DNA from 3 places in the Lentzea flaviverrucosa genome. Region 3 is predicted to be linked to each of the others. Evidence: riboswitches for the same ligand, from Rfam matches in the RefSeq annotation. Region 3 holds a riboswitch; each other region holds the start of a gene.
The links. Region 3 has a riboswitch for cobalamin ahead of cobN (cobaltochelatase subunit CobN). Riboswitches for the same ligand answer to the same signal wherever they lie in the genome.
Positions count from the first base shown of each region.

Region 1 (6,461 bases), on a different contig from region 3:
CGGCCACGTCGACCCACACCAGGAACGAGGCTCCGGCCAGCGGCGCGAGGGCGAGCACCTTGCGGTGGTCGGCGCCCACGACCATGCGCGTCAGGTGCGGCAGCATCAGCCCGACGAACCCGACGGCCCCGCTGACCGCCACCAGCACGCCGGTCATGGCCGCGGTGACGATGAACAGGTGCGTGCGGAACCGGTTCACGGCCACGCCGAGCGTGGTCGCGGTCTCGTCGCCCATCGCCATCGCGTTGAGCTGCCGCGCCTTGGTCGCCAGGTAGACGATGCCCGCCGCGGTCACCACGGCGGCGACGGGCAGCGACTGCCAGTTCGCACCGCCGAGGCTGCCGAGCAACCAGAACATGGCGGCCCGCGCCGCCTCACCTCGCGGCGCCTGGAACACCAGCAGCATCGCCACGGCGGAGAACCCGTACGCCAGCGCGGTTCCGGTCAGCACCAGTCGCAACGGTGTGAGCCCTCGGCTCGTGCGCGCGGTGATGTAGACCAGTGCGGTGGCGCCGAGGCCGGTCAGGAACGCCCCCACGGACAGCGCGTAGACGCCGAGGCCGGAGAGCACCCCGAGCGTCGCCACGGCCGTCGCGCCCACGCTCGCGCCCGACGAGATGCCGAGCACGTAGGGGTCGGCGAGCGCGTTGCGGACCATGGCCTGGATCGCCACGCCGACGGTGCTCAGGCCCGCGCCCACGACGGCGGCCAGCAGGACGCGGGGAAGCCGGATGTCCCAGACGATGTGGTACTGCCCGGCGAGGCCGGCGGGGATCGTACCGCCGGTGAACGCCTCCCAGAGCAGGTCGGCGGTGACGCCGAACGGAACGGAGACGGGGCCGAGCGCGACGCCCGCCACGATGCTGACGACGAGCACGCCGATGAGCGCGCCGATCTTGGAGATCACTTGGTCCTTCCCGCAGTCCACGGCGGAATCGGAAACACAGGCCGGCCGTGTGCGGGTGTTCGGGCTCGTCCTCACGAGGAGGCCTACCGTTGCGGGTCAGCGCCGGACTTCGACCGGACTTCCCCCACGCACGACTGAGGCGACCCTACCTGCGGAAACAGGAAGTTCGGAAATTCTGGGGGTGTGATGTCGATCCAGCCCGCGCCCGTTCGACCTGTGGGCGTCACCGAGGAAGACAGCGAGCAGGGAGACACACCGTGAAGTACATGCTGATCATGCGCGCCACCGACGAGGCCTTCGCGAACATGGGCGAGTTCGACTTCGACAAGATGCTGGAGACGGTCGGCGCGTTCAACGAGGAGCTGATCCGCGCCGGCGTGCTGCTGGCCGCGGAGGGTCTTTCCGAGGCGTCCGAGGGCATCGTCGTCGACTACTCCGTCGAACCCCCGGTCGTCACGGACGGCCCGTACGGCGAGACCAAGGAGCTGTTCAACGGCTTCTACCTGCTCAACGTCTCCTCGAAGGAGGAGGCGGTCGAGTGGGCCAAGCGCATGCCGATGACGGGCCCCGGGTTCAAGACCGAGATCCGCCGGGTGCCGTCCATCGACGAGTTCCCGCAGGACAACGAGTGGATCCAGAAGGAGCGCGCGTGGCGTGAGGCCAACGGCCAGCTCTGAGCAGCGCGCGGAAACGCCGAAGCCCCGGCCGGAGGATTCCGGCCGGGGCTTCACAACGTCTGGCAGAACTCAGCCCGTGCGCACGTTCGACGACACGAGAGCCGCGAGCCTGTCACCGATCGCGTAGGTCTGCCCCGGCGACTGGTGGTCACGCGTGGCGAGATCGAACGCCACGGAGGCCTCGATCCTGCGTGCCGACTCGCGCTCGCCGAGGTGGTCGAGCAGCAGCGCGACCGACAGCACGGCGGCCGTCGGGTCGGCGATGCCCTGGCCCGCGATGTCCGGTGCCGAACCGTGGACCGGCTCGAACATCGACGGGTTGCGACGAGTCGCGTCCATGTTCCCCGACGCGGCCAGGCCGATGCCACCCGTGACGGCGGCGGCGAGGTCGGTCAGAATGTCGCCGAACAGGTTGTCGGTGACGATCACGTCGTAGCGGGCCGGGTCGGTGACCATGTGAATGGTCGCCGCGTCCACGTGCTGGTAAGCCACGGTGACGTCCGGGTGCTGCAGCGACACCTCCTCGACGACGCGCGACCACAACGAGCCGGCGTGCGTGAGGACGTTCGTCTTGTGCACCAAGGTCAGGTGCCGGCGCGGACGGTTCGACGCACGCGCGAAGGCGTCCCGGACCACGCGCTCGACGCCGAACGAGGTGTTCAGCGAGACCTCGGTGGCGATCTCGTGCGGCGTGTCCTTGCGGAGCAGGCCGCCGTTGCCCGCGTACGGGCCCTCGGTGCCCTCGCGCACCACCACCATGTCGATCTCCGGCGGGTCCGCGAGCGGGCTGCGGACACCGGGGTAGAGACGAGCCGGGCGGAGGTTCACGTGGTGGTCGAGTTCGAAGCGCAGCCTCAGAAGCAGGCCCCGCTCCAGAATTCCGCTCGGCACCGACGGGTCGCCGACCGCGCCGAGCAGGATCGCGTCGTGCTGGCGAAGCTCTCCCAGCACCGACTCGGGCAACAACTCTCCCGTGGCGTGCCAGCGCGCCGCGCCGAGGTCGTAGCGAGTGATCTCGGCCGCCGGAACGACCTCGTTGAGGACCTTCAGGGCCTCAGCGATGACCTCGGGCCCGATCCCGTCTCCTGGGATCACTGCGAGCCGCATCCACACACCTCCCAGGTGTCAGTCCCCAATTGGTGGGACTACTTTCCTTCGCGAAAGGCTACCGGCATCGCGGGTGCTCGCCGCATGCCGGACACCCCATCGGGGTGTTATCTCCCGTACTGCGGGACACCCACACGGCCCATATCCAACTTTCGAGTGTCACTCGACCGCAGGAACGGGGTCGCGTCAAGGGGTGACGGCAGGCAGTTCCGGGCCGTGACGAGCCGGGAGGCCCGGTTCCAAACGAAGAACCGGGCCTCCCGTGAAACATCCGATCTGGCGCTAGTAGGCGCCGCGTCCGCCCGACTTCACCAGGACGACCGACGCGCGGTCGCCGTTGGCGTTGTGGTGGTTGAGCACCAGCAGGCCGTCGGACTTGTCGGCCTTCAGCGAGGCCTCGTTCTTGTTGACGACGAGCGCGGTGCCCGGCTTCGCGAGGTACGAGAGCGCCGCGTCGCCGCCGCCCTGCGCCCACAGACCCGGCTTGAGCGGGTCGAAGGACAGGTTGCGGTCGATCACGTCGATCAGCTTGTTCGCGTTGCCCGGCGCCGGGTAGTAGCCGCCGGTGCCCACGACGTACGAGATGCGGGCCGTGTCCTTCGACGCGTCGATGCCCAGGGCGCTCAGCAGCACCGGCAGGACGACGACGTTGGTGTCCTGGACGTTCGCGTCGACGTCACCGAACAGGCCGTTCACGCCCTGGATGTCGACGGTCTCGCCCGTCTTCAGGTCCACGGTGGACGCGACCAGCAGGTCGGTGTCGGTCAGGCGGGTCGCGAACACCTCGAAGTCCGCCGTGCCGTCACCGTTGGTGTCGATGTCGACGAACGGGACGGTGTTCTTGCCCAGGTTGTACCAGTTGCCCCAGGTCGCGACACCGAACGCGAGCAGCGCCTCCTCGGGCTTGCCTTGCGCCTTGGCCAGCGGGGCCGTGGAGGCCGCGCCGACGTAGCGGAGGTCGCCGCCCTTGGCGGTCTCGTTGAGCGCGCAGTTCTCGGTGACGTTGCGCTTGCAGTCACGCAGCTTCGGCGACTGGGCCTGCAGCTCGAGGACGCTGATCAGCGAGCGGTAGGCCTGCGAGCCGGTGCCCTGGTCGATGCCCTTGCCGGACACGTTCAGCACGGCCTGCTTGTCGTTGCCGCGGAACTTGAGGCTGGACTGGGTCTTGATGTCCGCGACCGGCTTCGGCGCCGAGTAGACCGACAGGCGCAGCGGCACCGTGGCGCCGGAGACCGGCGTGAAGGTCACGCGGCCGGAGGCGTCCGCGAGGAACTGGCGCGGCGTGTCGAGCTGGTTGGCCTCGACCGTCGAGTCGACCGTCTTGCGCAGCGCCTTCGGGTCGGTGATCTTCAGGGTGACCTTGACCTTCGCGACGCCGCGCGGGCTCAGCTTCACCTTGTCCTGCGAGAGCACGTAGCTCACGCCGGGGATCGTCGTGGCCGCGGTGTAGCCGACCTGGTACTCGACCGGCTTCGTCGACTTGTTGACGAGCTTGATGGTCTTGGACTTCGAGACCGGCTTGGAGACCTCGACGACGCCGAAGTTCGCGCTGACGTAGCCGTTGTCCTCCTCGACGTAGGCGAGGACCTGGTTGTCGATCGCGGACTTGCCGTCCACGCGGCCGGTGCCGACCCGGTTGGGGGCGAAGGTCTTGCCGTTCTCCTTCACGTCCGCACCGGCGGTGTTCATGATCGAGGCCTTGACCTCCTCGAGCGTCCAGTCCGGGTGCGCCTGGCGGACCAGGGCTGCGATGCCGGCGACGTGCGGGGACGCCATCGACGTGCCGGAGATGACCATGCGGTCGTCGCCGGAACCGACAGCGGTCGACGAGATCGTGTCACCGGGGGCCGCGACGTCCGGCTTGATGGACTGGCCGCGGGTGCCACGGCTGGTGAACGCGCTCGGGGTGTCCGAAATGGACTGGTCGTAGGTGGCCGTCGAGGTGCGCAGGTCACCCGCGAGGCGGACGACCAGCGTGCCCGCGTTCAGGGCCGGGCGCACCGCGTTGGTGGCCGAGCCGGTGAACTGGAACATCGGGATGGCCGCGTTGCCCGCGATGCCGGCCGCGAAGTTCTCCAAAGTGGACGAGAGCAGCACGCCCAGGCCGCCCGCTGCCTGCACGTTGTTGGCACGGGCACCGGAACCGCAGCGGCGCGTCGCGTCGTTGTCGTCCCACTCCAGCCAGACGAACTTGCCGGCGACCGCGTCCGTGATGGGCTGGCAGCCGTCGAGGTTGCCGGCCTGCGTCAGCTTGACGACCGGCAGTTCCTCGTCGTAACCGAGGTAGCCGGCGAAGTTCTGGCTGTACTGACCGGGCTTGAGGCCCTGGCCCTTCACCTCGGCGCCGTCACGCAGCACGTACGAGTCGCGCGTGGAGGCGACGGTCAGCGCCTCGGGCGTGTTGCCCGGCGAGCCGCCGATGTCGTAGAGGTCGCCGCCGTTGCCCGCGGAGAAGACCGGCATGACGCCGGCCTTGTACAGCTTCTTCACGAAGAGGCTGTCGGGGTCGTCCGGGGCGCCGTAGTCGGAGCCGAGCGACAGGTTGACCACGTCGAGGTGGTCGGAGAAGTCGCCGTCACCGTCGGGGTCGAGCGACCAGTCGAGGGCCTGCGAGGTGACGTTGGTCGAGCCCTCGCAGCCGAAGACCTTCAGCGCGAAGATCTGGGCCTTCGGCGCGGTGCCGGGGCCGATCTTCATGTCGTTGAGCTTCGCGGCGTCGAGCAACGTGTAGTCGCCCTTGAACGTGCTGCCGTCGGCGTTCTCGCCGAAGCCGGCCGTCGTGCCCGCGACGTGCGAGCCGTGACCGTTGCAGTCGAGGGGGTTCGGGTCCGGCTTCGGCGTGTTGATCGCCGGGTCGGTGCTCTCCCCGTCGTAGTCCTCACCGACGAAGTCGTAACCGCCGACGACCTTCGCGGTCGGGAAGTTCGGGTCCTTCACCCGCGGGTCGACGGCCCTGAACGCCTCGACCGTGCCGGGTCCGCCGAAGTTCGCGTGCGTGTAGTCCACACCGGTGTCGATGATGCCGACGCGGATGTCGTCGCCGAGCTTGCCGTACTGCTGCCAGACGTTGAGCGTCCTGGTGAGCTGGACGGCGTTCGAGTTCTGGCGCTTCTTCGGCACGACCGGGTAGACCGCGAGGACGTCCTCGCGCTGCGCGAGTTCGCGGACCTTCTGCGCGTCGGCCTTCACCACGACGCCGGGGACGCCGTTGGACGTGCGGTAGAGCTCCAAGGTCCGCGTGTCAGCGCTCTTGAGCTGGCCGACGACCTGGTCCGCGGTGGCGGACACGTCGCTCTTGGCCTGCTTGGCGGCCTGCTTCGCGACTTCCTTGCCCTGGCTCTTCTTCTCGTCGAACGCGTCGACGGCCGGCTTGCGGTCCAGCGCGACGAACGCGGTGACCGCGCCGGTGGCGTTCAGCCTGGGGGAAACCTTGAGGTGCAACGCTTGCGCGTCCAACCCTTGCGCACTCTTCACCGGCTGCGCGAGCGGTTCGCCCTGCGCCTGTGCCGTGGCGGGTGCGATCAGCAAACTGGTGATGGCAGAGAACACCACCAGACTCGATCGTCTCTTCACAACGTTGCCCCAACCGAGGTGTGTGTGCCTTCGACCCGAAGAAACAGTGCCGTGCCCTCTACGGCACCGGGTCAACCTCGTGGGGACGCTAATCGCTGATCGTGTCTCTGCGACTGCCCCGAAAGTATGAATGTGGTCTACGGATAGTTGCCTGTTACGACTTCGTTGTGAACGACGATGGACACGGGAAGGGGACT
Region 1 is NZ_QQAU01000002.1:132,321-138,781, forward strand. It holds gene DFR72_RS06715 (FecCD family ABC transporter permease) at 1-907, opposite strand, end outside; cobalamin riboswitch at 942-1,070, opposite strand; gene DFR72_RS06720 (YciI family protein) at 1,165-1,584, shown strand; gene DFR72_RS06725 (3-isopropylmalate dehydrogenase) at 1,654-2,691, opposite strand; gene DFR72_RS06730 (S8 family serine peptidase) at 2,974-6,246, opposite strand.
Region 1: linked by a shared signal. The riboswitch ahead of DFR72_RS06715 (FecCD family ABC transporter permease) and the one ahead of cobN (cobaltochelatase subunit CobN) in region 3 are both predicted to bind cobalamin.

Region 2 (6,461 bases), on a different contig from region 3:
GCGTCCGTGCCCGGCCTTCCGCCGATGCGGCAGACGAAACCGGCCTGCCGCGACGCGTAGGTGTAGCCGAAACCGGCCGCGGTCAGTGCCGCGACACCGGAGGCCGGGGTGCCCGGCGCGCAGCCCTGCTGCACGCCGCCGCCGAGGCCGCGGTAGTCCACGACGACGGTCACGCCGTCACAACCGGCCGCGAACGCCGGCACCGGTACGAACGCGGCTACCAGTGCCAGCGCGAGGAAGAGCCTCTTCACGGGGTGGTGCTCGGTGCGGTGCCCGCGCCGAAGGACCAGCCCTCGACGGTGCCGGGAGCCGGGTTGTAGCTGCCGGCGCCCGAGCTGCTGTAGGTCCAGGTGCCGCCGGGCGTGCCGTGCCAGTACGACCAGTACGCGGTGGTCGGGGCGCCGTTGCACGGGTTCGGCAGCGCGTTGATCGTGCACACGAAACCGGGCTGGCGAGGCACGTACCCGACCACGAACTTCACGTTCTGCAAAGCCACGATGCCCGAACTCGGGTCGACCGTGGTGCAGGCCGTCTGGACGCCGCCGCCGAACGAGGTGAAGTCCACCACGACCTTGACGTTGGCGCAGGACGCGGCGGAGGCGGCAGACGTGACCACGAACGAACTCGCGACCAGCGCGAGAACGGCGAGCATGCGGCGCATCACGCACCACCCTTCCGACGACGGGAGACGAGCAGGAGGACGGCGCCGGCCAGCACCGCGAAAGAACCGAACAGGGTCAGCGGCACGGCCTGGTCGGGTCCGGTGACGGCGAGCGGCGGATCGGCCGGTGCTTCGGCGGGACCGCCGGGAGCGGGTGCCACCGGCGTGGTGGTGGCCGGAGGTGGTGTTGTGGTGGTCGTGGTGCAGTCGATCGGCGGCACACCGGGGGTCGCAGACGACGCGGACACCTCGGCGAGGCTCACGCGGGCGAGCCCGAGCATGCCCTGCGTGGTCGCGCGCACGACCGTTCCAGCGTCAAAACCCGTGCTGTCGAAAGCGATCGCGCCGCGCTGGTCGGCAGGTCCGGTGCAGCCGATCTGCAACGTCTTCAGGTATGCCACGGCCTTGTCCGCGGCGGCCTTGCGGCCACCGGCGAGCAGTGCGCCGACCGCGAGGCCGGTGGTGTTGGCGTTCGTCGGCGGCTCCATGGCCTGGAACCCGCCGTCCGCCTGCTGCTGCTTCACCAGCCACTCGACGGCCGCGGCGGACTTGTCCTTCTCGCCGGCCGCGAGCAGTGCCTGCAGCACCATCGCGGTTCCGTCCACATCGGACTTGCACGCCGGCAGGCCGAACGCGATCGGGAACCCGCCGTCGGGACAGGCCGTGGACGCCTGGAACTCCACCGCGGCGGACACGTCTTTGCCCGCCCGGTGCAGCACGATGATCGCGAGCGCCTGGGTGAAGGCGTTGGTCTGCTCGTACGCCGGATCCGTCCTGTCGCGGTACCGGCCGGTGTCGTCCTGCAACGCCACGAGCCGTCCGAGCAGGTCGGCACCGCCGTAGGCCGTGGGATCCTGCCCCAGCGCCTGCGCGACCAGCGCGAGCTTCGTGAGGCCGCCGACGTACGACTCGGCCTCGCCGTCCCCGGCGAACGTCTGCAGCTGCGCCGGCTCGGCCAGCCACGCGGAGGCCTTCACCGCGGTCGACCTGCCCACACCGGCCGCGGCCAGCGCGTAGACGCCGTCCGCCGTCAGCCCGGGATCACCGGAGCTGGGGTCTGCGGGGAAGCGGAGCAGCCGATCGCCCTCGCTGAACTGGCTGACCAGCCACGTTCCCGGCGAAGGTTCCGCCGCCTGTGCCTGGGGTGTCGCCACCAGCGCGGTCGCCACCAAGGCGACCAACGCGGATCTCCTGATCACTGCGCCTCCCATGCCCGCTGTCCTCGACGGGTCGGTGGAGCTACCGCACGCCACGGGCAGTCGGACTATCACCGTTGCGGGTCAGTGCCGGAGTTCCACCGGCTTCCCCCGCGGCGTGCGGATGCTGTTGTCAACCATGGATCGTGCGGGAGGGATCAATTCGAGTCAAATGGCTGTGAGCTGAGCCATTGATCATCACCTCCGCCGGCCGGTCAGTAGCCGGGGAGGCTGAGGCTGTTCACGATCTCGGCGAAGTCGTCACCCGGCGCCCCGCCGGTCTCCACGTTCCGCAGCGCCATGTCCTGGTTCGCGGTCACGTACGGCCGCAGGAGCTCCTCGTAGCGCTGGAAGGCGGCCGACGGGTCCTTCGCGAGCTCACCGGCCAGCACGTACGCGCCGACCAGCGCCATGCTGGTGCCCTGCCCGGACATCGGCGACCCGCAGTACCCGGCGTCGCCGAGCAGCACGACGGTGCCGCGCGACCACGAGTCCATCCGGATCTGGCTCATCGAGTCGAAGTGGAAGTCCGGCGCCTCCCACATGTGCTTCAGGGCGGTCGGCCACACCCAGCCCGCGCCGTCGAACTTCTCGGCGAGCAGCCGGCGCTGGGCGTCGACGTCGCGGTGGTCGAACGACACCTCGCCGTGGAAACCCATGTACACACGGCATTCCGCGTTCAACCGGGCGCTCATGATCCCGCCGCCGACGACCCCGCCCTGCTGGAACGTCTGCCAGTGGTCGAGACCGAGGAAGTTCGGCGCGGTGAAGACGGCGAGGTTCATGCCGAGGTGGCTGATGAACCGCGACTCAGGCCCGAACACGAGCTTGCGGACGTGGGAGTGCAGGCCGTCCGCCCCGACGACGACGTCGAAGTCGCGCGGGGCGGCCTTCTCGAACGTGACGCGGGTGCCGTCGATCGAGGTGATGGTGTCGTCGAAAAGGTACTCGACGCCGTCCGCCGCGTCGAACAGCATCTGGGCGAGGTCGTCGCGCAGCAGTTCGACGTCGGCGCTCGCCAGGTCGCCGCCGCTCAAGGTGTGCGTGGTGGAGCGGAACAGCTCGTTGCCGTCGGCGTCGACCACGTTCATGCCGCGCATGCCGGTGCTCAACGACCGCAGCCTCTCCCCGAGGCCCATGCGCTCGACGACCTCCAGCGCCGGGCCGCGCACGTCGATGGCCTGGCCGCCGGGCCGCAGACCGCGGGCCCGTTCCACGACGGTGACGCTGAAACCGTGGTGGCGCAACCAGTACGCGAGCGCGGGCCCGCCGATGCCGGCGCCGGAGATCAGGACGTTCTTCATGGTGCTGCCCCCTGTGAGCCGGTGTTGCCCACAAGGTGCCGCCAGGCGCTGACCGTCCGCTGACCGTCGGCGGTCAGCGCCTGACCGCGACTACCGGGAGAAGAGCTTCGCGGCCGACGTGCCGATGCCCGACGGCCCCTGGTGGAACGCTCCCACGCTCACCGGGGTCCGGATCTCGTCCTCGCCGTAGCGACTGGTCTCCTCGTGCCAGTTGAGGATCGCGACGATCCAGTCCTTCAGCTCGTCGGCGTAGCGGGTCAGCGACGCACGTGTGGCCGAGTCCAGCGAGAAGTCCTCGAACATCTGCGGCAGGTGCGTCTCGACCGAGGCGATGAACTGCCCGAGGCGGGCGTCCATCAACGCGTAGGTCACCTCGAACGCGCGGGACTGGGAGACACCGAGGAAGTTCTCGATCACCCTCACCATGTTGTGCACTTCGCCCTCGTACTGGATCTCCTTCAGGTACGAGAAGACGTCGTTCATCAGACAGGCGTAATCCATGGCCGACCGTTCCATGGTCTGGATGACGCGAGTTCCCCAGATCTCCGGCGGCACCGTCGTCGAATGCGAGAAACGCGACAGGGAGGTCGTCAGTTCCGAACCGAACGTCGACCGCCTCATCTCCAGGTAGTCGATCGGGTCGGGAATGCGGTTCTGCTGGATGTTGACGACTTCCCACACCCACGCGTCGACCATGTCGTCCACGGTCTGCCGGAACGTCGTGCGGAACTCGGGAGACATGGGGCCGGCGGTCTTCTGCCACAGGTCGGCCAGGCTGCGTTCCGTCGCGTTGACCGGCACCAGGGTCGGCACCATGTCCAGCGGCATGCACTGCTTGAGCCGTGCGGTCTGCAGCTTCAGGCCGGCCAGGTCGCGCAGGCGCCCGAAGACCCACGGGTAGACGTCGTCGGCATAGGTGCCCCAGGTCAGCCAGCACGCCGAGAGGAACAGCTCGGCCGGGGTCGCGTCCGGGTCGAGCCCCGACGAGCACAGCGCGAGGTCGAACCCGCGGTGCTTGGCCTCGTCCCAGATGCCCTCGCTGTGGATGCCCATCTCCCGGCCCCACACGACGATCTCCTCGCGCACCTGGTCGAGGTGCGGCGACAGGGTCAGCGTGAACGGGACGTCGAAGTCCGGCAGCGTGTACGGCTCGACGGTCTTCGGCGTGCTGGAGAACTGCCGGAGCCGCTGCGGCATGGTCTTGGCGTACGAGCCGAGGATCCCCAACTGGGGCTTCGGGGCCTTGTTCATGTACCGCGACGACCGCAGGTGCCACTCGTGGCCGCCCGCCTGCCAGTCCTGAAGGCCCTTCACGTAGCCCAGGACGGCAGCGCGCCCGATGGGGTCGATGGCGTGCTCGTCCAGCAGGATCGGCACCTCGGTGAGCGCCGTGTGCTCGAACTGGTGCAGCCGCGAGGTCAGCAGGTCGTTGACGGCCTCGGCGGCCTGCTGCGTGGGCAGGTCGAGGAACTTCTCGAACACCAGCACGCCGTTGGAGAGCTCACCCTCGTCGAGCACCTCGCGTTCGTAGGAGAACAGGTCGTTGCGCAGGTGCACGGCGTCGCTGAACGTGTCCCTGAGGACGCCGATGGGCCGTGACAGGGCGATCCGTGCGGGCACCTCGAGGCCGACGGCGTGCTCGACGAGGTTCGCGGACCACGGCGCGCCACCGACCTTGCGGCGCATCTCGACGTACTCGATGGGGTTGGACAGCCTGCGGGCGCTGATGTTGTGCAGCTCCCACATCGACTCGTCCAGCAGGTGCTTGGTGTTGGCCGCGAACCGTTCGCGCCAGTCGAGCGAGTGGGTGGGCACCGTGCGGCGCCAGAGGTCGGCGAGGCCCTTCTCCACCGGGTTCTCCGGCGTGGCCGTGATGGCGCCGTTGACCGGCATGAACAGCGGCAGCCGGTCGAGGTAGGCCTGCGCGCCCCCGATGTCCGGGTTGCGCTTGTAGAGCTCGACGAAGTGGTCGTCGAAGTAGAAGACCCACACGTACCAGTCGGTGATGAGGTCGAGCACCTCACCGTCGCAGTCTGGGTGGGTGTACGCGCAGAGCAACGCGTAGTCGTGCGACTCCAGGTCCTCTTCCGTCCAGATGACGGTGCCGTGCTGCGGCACGTCGACCATGTCCATCTCGCGTGCCCAGGCACGGGTGTGGACGCGGGCGCGTTCGAGGTTCGGGTTCAGCCGGGCCGGGTAGGGCGTGTAGAACTCCGGCAGCTGGAACGGCTGCATGTGCGTTGGACCTCCGCGCGTTGGGCTGACGCACTGCACGCAACCAGCCCCGCGCACGGGGGCGCCAGATGGTGAAACCGTGATCCACACGTGCGTGGATCTCTGTCGCCCGTTCAGCCCAACCCGGTCCGCCCGGCGAACACTCAGCGCACGAGGGACTGGGCGCTGAGTTTCACCGAGAACGGGAATTGCAGCTCGATGATCTCCTCGCCCTCGGAATGCGCCTGCTCGACGTAGACGCCGTTCTCGAGGTGCAGGCACCGCAGCCACGGACGGTCGTAGTCGATCATCCAGTAGTTCTCGCAGCCGACTTCCTGGAACTTCGCCCGCTTGAGTTCGAGGTCCACGTGCCGCGTGCGGGGTGACAGGACCTCGACCGCCAGCACCGGCGGCCCGATGAGCGCCTGTTTCGAGAACTGCTCGCGCCGGCCCACCACCAGGTCTGGGATGAAGACCGTGTCGTCGGCGAGCACGACGTCGACCGGAGCCGGGAGGACCTCGAGCTCCGGTGGGCAGACAGCGGTCAGCGCCACCAGCAGTCGGGCGACGACCCGCTGGTGCACGGGGCGGGGTGAGGGGCTCATGACGAGCACCCCGTCGACGAGTTCGAAACGGTGCCCGTCATCAGGCATCGCCTCCAGGTCCGCCCACGTCAGCGGTCTGCCGTGGGGAAACGTAGGGACACCACCCATGGTGCGTTCCACCCCCGTGTCGTGACCACCGTCCGCCGGACGGATCCCGGCGATGCCATTAGACAAGACTGGTCCGTTTCTCACGACTCGCAAGCCCCTTTTGGCCGACCCGCACCACTGCACGCACACGTCCCCGTCACCACCGTCCCGCAGGGTGAGCAACGGCTGGTCCTGCCGTGGAAGGCGCCACCCGGACGGAGCAGCGAGATGGTTTCAATCGAACAAGTGGCTAATTTCTGATCAATTTTCGGGCGATTTTTGATAACGCACGCCACCCTGCCAATTGCTCGCGAATGCGACCCTAACGGAATCTTACGGGCGAGCCAAGCACTCCGTTGGAGCAATACCCCGGTCGCATTCCCCTGAATCGGTG
Region 2 is NZ_QQAU01000010.1:171,319-177,779, forward strand. It holds gene DFR72_RS46445 (hypothetical protein) at 1-251, opposite strand, end outside; gene DFR72_RS28845 (hypothetical protein) at 248-661, opposite strand; gene DFR72_RS28850 (prenyltransferase/squalene oxidase repeat-containing protein) at 661-1,872, opposite strand; adenosylcobalamin-variant (AdoCbl-variant) riboswitch at 1,907-1,978, opposite strand; gene DFR72_RS28855 (FAD-dependent monooxygenase) at 2,073-3,161, opposite strand; gene DFR72_RS28860 (terpene synthase family protein) at 3,252-5,396, opposite strand; gene DFR72_RS28865 (Uma2 family endonuclease) at 5,540-6,088, opposite strand.
Region 2: linked by a shared signal. The riboswitch ahead of DFR72_RS28850 (prenyltransferase/squalene oxidase repeat-containing protein) and the one ahead of cobN (cobaltochelatase subunit CobN) in region 3 are both predicted to bind cobalamin.

Region 3 (6,461 bases):
GCCGATGCCCGAGGGCGAGGACCTGGACACACTGGGTCGCAGCCACGCGACCCTCGTGCTGCACCTCGCCGTGCAGCGGATCTCGGACGTGGTCGCGGAGCTGGTGCCGAACTACGGGCTGGACTGCCCGGTCGCGGTCGTCGCCTACGCCTCGCGCGAGGACGAGGTCGTGTTGCGGGGGACGCTGGACGACATCGCCTCGCAGGTCGAGGCCGCCGGGATCAAGCGGACCGCGGTGATCATCGTCGGGCAGGTGCTCGGAGCCACGCAGTTCCCGGACAGCCACCTGTACTCCGCCACCCGGGTTCGATGATCCTGATCCTCGGCGGCACGGGGGAGGCGCGAGCGCTGGCCTCCCGCGTGCCCGCCGTGTCCTCACTCGCGGGCCGGGTGAGCAACCCCGCCCTGCCCGCCGGCGAGGTCCGGATCGGCGGCTTCGGCGGGGTTGATGGTCTCGCGCAGTGGTTGCGGGACAACGACGTCCATGCCGTGGTCGACGCGACCCACCCCTTCGCGCGGCAGATCACCTCGAACGCCTTCGAGGCCTGCTCACGGGTCGGCGTGCCGTTGCTGATCCTGCGACGGCCTGGATTCACGCCGCAGCCCGGATGGCGGTGGGTGGACAGCGTCGCCGGTGCCGCGCGCGACCTGCCGGGGGAGAGGGTCTTCCTCACGACCGGGCGGCAGGACCTCGCGGAGTTCGCCGAGTGCCCGCAGTGGTTCCTGGCGCGGATGGTCGAACCTCCGGAACCGCCGATGCCGCACCGCATCGAGGTGCTGCTGTCGCGCGGTCCGTTCACTGTGGACGGTGAACTGGAGCTGATGCGGTCACACGAGATCGACGTGCTCGTCACCAAGGACAGCGGCGGCTCGATGACGTCGGCCAAGCTCGAAGCCGCGCGTCAGCTCGGTGTGCCGGTCGTGATCGTGCGCCGGCCACCGCTCCCGCCAGTGGAGGCGGTGGCCGACGTCGACGCCGCCGTCAGCTGGTTGGATACCGCCGGGGCGTGAAGACGACGCCCTGGGGCGTCACGATCGTCTGCGACGAGCCGATGATCAGCAGGCAGCGCATGTCGATCGTCGCCGGGTCGAGGTCGCCGAGCGTGAGGACGCGGATCTCCTCCTCCGGGCCGCCGACGTCGCGTCCGACGACGATCGGGGTGTCCTGGCCGCGGTGCTTCAGCAGCAGGTCGCGCATGTCCGCCACCTGGTGCGTGCGGGCCTTGGACGCCGGGTTGTAGATCGCGATGACCAGGTCGGCCTTGGCGGTGGCTTCGAGGCGTTCGGCGATGACGTCCCACGGCTTGAGCCTGTCGCTCAGGGAGATCACCGCGTAGTCGTGGCCGAGTGGCGCGCCTGCCTTGGCCGCGACGGCGTTCGCCGCCGTGACGCCGGGGATGACGCGGACCGGCACGTCCTGGGTCTCCGCGGCGACCTCCAGCACGGCGGTGGCCATCGCGAACACGCCCGGATCTCCCGACGACACGACCGCGACCCGTGAGCCCTTGCGAGCGAGGTCCAAGGCGAAGGCCGCGCGTTCGGACTCCACCTGGTTGTGCGAGGAGTGCCGCTTCTGGCCGGGCCGTTCGGGAACCCGGTTGAGGTAGGTGCTGTAACCGACCAGCTCGTCGGCGGCCTCGAGCTCCTGACGGGCCTCCGGCGTCAGCCACGCACGGTCCCCGGGACCGAGGCCGACGACGACGACCTCTCCCTTCGGCTTGGCGGGCCGGGACTGGCTCGGGAGCACGGCGATGGAGAAGTACGGGACGGTCGAGGGGTCGACGTCGGCCAGCGGCGACATCTTCTGCCGGCTGGTCGTGGCGCGCTCGACGTACCAGGCGCCGTCGAGCCGCCCGGCCGTCTCCAGCGCCTCGCGGACGTTGCCGAAAGTGCGGCCCAGCTTGAGGATCGCGGCGCAGTCGGTGTCGGCGAGGCGGGCCGCGAGCTCGGCGGGCGGCAGCGTGCCGGGCAGGATCGTGAGCACCTCGTCGCGTTCCACCAGCGGCGTGCCGAGGACGGCCGACGCGCCGCTCACCGACGTCACGCCCGGGACGACCTCCCACTCGTAGCGGTCGGCGAGACGTTTGTGCATGTGCATGTAGGAGCCGTAGAAGAACGGGTCTCCCGCCGCCAGCACGACGACGTCGCGTCCGGCGTCGAGGTGCGCGGCCAGCTTGGCGGCGGCCTCCTCGTAGAAGGCGTCGATCTCGCCCTGGTAGTCGTCCGTGTCCTCGGTCGTGACCGGGTAGACGAGCTGTTCCAGTACTTGGCCTTCGCGGAAGTACGGCGCCGCGATGGTCTTGGCGACCGACTTGCCGTGCCGGGCGCTGTGGAACGCCACCACGTCGGCTTCGCTGATGAGTCGCGCGGCCTTGACCGTCACGAGTTCCGGGTCGCCGGGACCCAGGCCGACGCCGTAGAGCTTGCCCGTCATTCCTCTTCGCTCGCAATCGCGTTGATAGCCGCCGCCGTCATGGCACTGCCGCCGCGCCGGCCGCGCACCACCAGGAGCTCCAGATCCGTTGCGGCCAAAGCTTCCTTGGACTCCGCCGCCCCGATGAACCCGACCGGGATGCCGAGAACGGCGGCGGGCCGCGGTGCTCCGGCGGCGATCAGGTCGAGGAGGTGGAACAACGCCGTGGGGGCGTTGCCGATCGCGATCACCGCGCCGTCGAACCGGTCGGCGAGCAACTCCAGAGCCGCGGCGCTGCGGGTGTTGCCGATCTCCTGCGCCCGCGCGGGAGTGCGCGGATCCTGGAGGTAGCACAGGACCTCGTTGTCCTTCGGCAACCGGCGGCGGGTCACGCCGGACGCGACCATGTTGGCGTCGCACAGGATCGGAGCGCCCGCACGCAACGCCGCGCGGGCGTCGCGCACGACGTTCGGGGAGAACGCGACGTCGTCCGGCAAGTCGGTCATGCCGCACGCGTGGATCATGCGGACGACGACTTTCGCGACGTCGCCGGGGAACCTGGTGAGGTCCGACTCCGCGCGGATGGTGGCGAAGGACTGGCGGTAGATCTCCGCGCCGTCCCGGATGTACTGCGTCACCTGATCTCCTCGTAGCCGTCGCCGGTCGCGACGAACTCGATCACATCGCCGGCGGGACGACCGCACCGGCGGGCACAGCCCGACCAGTGCACCGCGCCGGGCCTGTCGGACCTGCTCCCTAGAATTGAAATTGGGGGTACCCGGCCTGGCGCGTGTGTGTGGTGCGGCGCATCGGTCCGTGCGGGCGAATCGTTCCGTGCGGGCGCATGGGCCTGTGCGGGCGCATCGACCCAAGCATGACCATCGACCCAAGCGCGCACATCGGCCCGCACGTCGGAGAGCGACTTCGCGCAGCCGGGACGGCCGGTGCAGGCGCTGACGCCGTGCCAGGGGGAGGCGGGGTCGGTGATCAGGCCGGTGACGTCGGTGCCGGCGGGCACGACCAGACCGCGCCACGGCGTCAGGCGGAGCGCGACGCCGGGGAGCTGGGAGGCGTCCAACCGGCCCAGCGGAACACCTGGCGTCAAAGGTGAAGGTGCGACAGGCGTCACAACGGGGGTGAACGCGGCACCGGACGAGACGCCGAAGTGCGCGGTGATCTTTCGCACACCGCCGTCCACTTCGGACAGGCGCCAGGCGGGTCCGCGCATCGACTGGAACAGGCGGGCGGCGGTCACCACGGCGTCCACCGGGTCGGACACGCGGACTCCTGTATCGGTACCGGAGAGCAGGAGCACATCGCCGACGAGGCCGAGGTCGCCGCCCAGCCCGCTCACCGAAGCGCCGACCGTGACCAGGAAACGCCCTGGTAGCGAGGCCAGCTCGGGGTCCGCGCACAGGGCTGTGTCCAGCGCGTCGACCAGGTCCTGGTTGTCGTCCAGGGGCGCCGCGATGATGTTGCGGATGCGCTCGTGCGACCAGGAGGGCAGCAGGCCCGCCGCACGCAACCGCTCACCCAGCTCCACGCCGTCCGCGAGCCCTCTGATCTGGAGGTTCGCGCGCGAGGTCAGCTCGATCGAGCCGTTGCCCAGTTCGGCGGCGGCGAGCCGGACCACGTCCCACTGAGCAGCGGAAAGAGTGCCGCCGGGCACCCGGATGCGCGCCAGCCCGCCGTCGGCCGCGGCGTGCAGCTCGACGGCGCCGGGGCAGGCGTCCGGGTGACTACGCATAGGTCGGACTGTAACCCGCCGGTTAGGGTGAGCCCGAACGACGAAGCGCAGGAGGAAGCCGGTGTGAATCCGGCGCGGTCCCGCCACTGTGACCAGCGAACACCGCTGGGAGTCAGGAACTCCGCTTCGCCAGTCACCCGCACTTTGGGGCGAGGACCCCACGAGGGATGGAGCCTGCGTGATCCTGCTGCTGTCGACTTCCGACACCGACCTGCTGTCGGCGCGTGCGAGCGGTGCCGACTACCGGCTCGGCAACCCCGCCCGGCTCACCGTCGACGACCTGCCCGCACTGGTGGACGGCGCCGACCTCGTCCTCGTGCGCATCCTCGGCGGCCGCCGGATGTGGGAGGAGGGCCTCGACTGGCTGCTGGCCGGGGGCCTGCCCGTGGTGGTGCTCGGCGGTGAGCAGCAGCCCGACGCGGCGCTGATGGAGCTCTCCACGGTGCCCGGTGGCGTCTGCGCGGAGGCGCACCTCTACCTCGCGCACGGCGGCCCGGCGAACCTCACCGAGCTGCACAAGTTCCTGTCCGACACCGTGCTGCTGACCGGCCACGGCTTCGAGGCACCCGCCGCCACTCCCTCGTGGGGTGTGCTGGAACGGGAGACCCGGCCGGAGGAGGGCCCGACGGTCGCGGTGCTCTACTACCGCGCGCACCACGTCGCCGGGAACACGGCCTTCGTGCACGCCCTGTGCGACGCGATCGAGGCCAAGGGCGGCAGGCCGCTGCCGGTGTACTGCTCCTCGCTGCGCACCGCCGAACCCGAGCTGCTCGACACGCTGCGCGAGGCCGACGCGCTGGTCGTGACGGTGCTCGCGGCCGGTGGCACGAACCCCGCCAAGGCGTCCGCCGGTGGCGACGACGAAGCGTGGGACGTCGGCGCGCTGGCCGCGCTCGACGTGCCGATCCTGCAGGGCCTGTGCCTCACGTCGAGCCGCGAGTCCTGGGACTCCAACGACGACGGACTGTCTCCTTTGGACACCGCGACCCAGGTCGCGATCCCCGAGTTCGACGGCCGGATCATCACGGTTCCGTTCTCCTTCAAGGAGATCGACGCCGACGGCCTCACGGTCTACGTCGCCGACCCGGAACGGGCGCTGCGCGTCGCGGGCATCGCGGTCCGGCACGGCCGTCTGCGCCACATCCCGGTCGCGGAACGCAAGGTCGTCGTGATGCTGTCGGCGTACCCGACGAAGCACTCCCGCATCGGCAACGCGGTCGGGCTCGACACGCCCGCGTCGACCGTCCGGCTGCTGAAGGCCATGCAGGAGCACGGTTACGACATCGGCGACGAGCTGCCGGGCGTCCAGGAGCTCGACGGCGACAAGCTGATCCACGCGCTGATCGCCGCCGGTGGCCAGGACGCCGACTGGCTGACGCAGGAGCAGTTCGAGAGCAACCCGATCCGCATCGCGGCGGCCGACTACCGCGAGTTCCACGAGACGCTGCCCGACGAGTTCCGCGAGTCGATGCGCGAGCACTGGGGTGAGGCGCCGGGCTCGTTGTTCGTCGACTTCTCGAAGTCGAAGGACGGCGAGATCGTGCTGGCCGCGCTGCGGTCCGGCAACGTCGCGGTGATCGTCCAGCCGCCGCGCGGGTTCGGCGAGAACCCGATCGCGATCTACCACGACCCCGATCTGCCGCCGTCGCACCACTACCTCGCGGCGTACCGGTGGATCGAGTCGAACTTCGGCGCCGACGCCGTCGTGCACGTCGGCAAGCACGGCAACCTGGAGTGGTTGCCGGGCAAGACGGTCGGCATGTCGGCGTCCTGCGGCACGGACGCGGCGCTCGGCGACCTGCCGCTGATCTACCCGTTCCTCGTCAACGACCCCGGCGAGGGCACGCAGGCGAAGCGGCGTGCGCACGCCACGCTGGTCGACCACCTCGTGCCGCCGATGGCCCGCGCCGACAGCTACGGCGACATCGCGCGCCTGGAGCAGCTGCTCGACGAGTACGGGAACATCTCCGCGATGGACCCGGCCAAGGTGCCGGCGATCCGCGCGCAGATCTGGACGCTGATCAAGGCCGCGAAGCTCGACCACGACCTGGGACTCGACGACCGGCCCCACGACGCGGAGTTCGACGAGTTCATCCTGCACGTCGACGGCTGGCTGTGCGAGGTCAAGGACGTCCAGATCCGCGACGGCCTGCACATCCTCGGTGAGGCTCCCACGGGCTCCGTCCGCGTCAACCTCGTGCTGGCGATGTTGCAGGCGCGGCAGATGTGGGGCGGTCAGGTCGCCGCGCTGCCCGGCCTGCGCGAGGCCCTCGGGCTCACGACCACGGGCCGTGAAGACGT
Region 3 is NZ_QQAU01000019.1:165,664-172,124, forward strand. It holds gene cobM (precorrin-4 C(11)-methyltransferase) at 1-313, shown strand, start outside; gene DFR72_RS40960 (cobalt-precorrin-6A reductase) at 310-1,011, shown strand; gene DFR72_RS40965 (precorrin-2 C(20)-methyltransferase) at 983-2,434, opposite strand; gene DFR72_RS40970 (precorrin-8X methylmutase) at 2,431-3,051, opposite strand; gene DFR72_RS40975 (hypothetical protein) at 3,048-4,160, opposite strand; cobalamin riboswitch at 4,169-4,303, shown strand; gene cobN (cobaltochelatase subunit CobN) at 4,339-6,461, shown strand, end outside.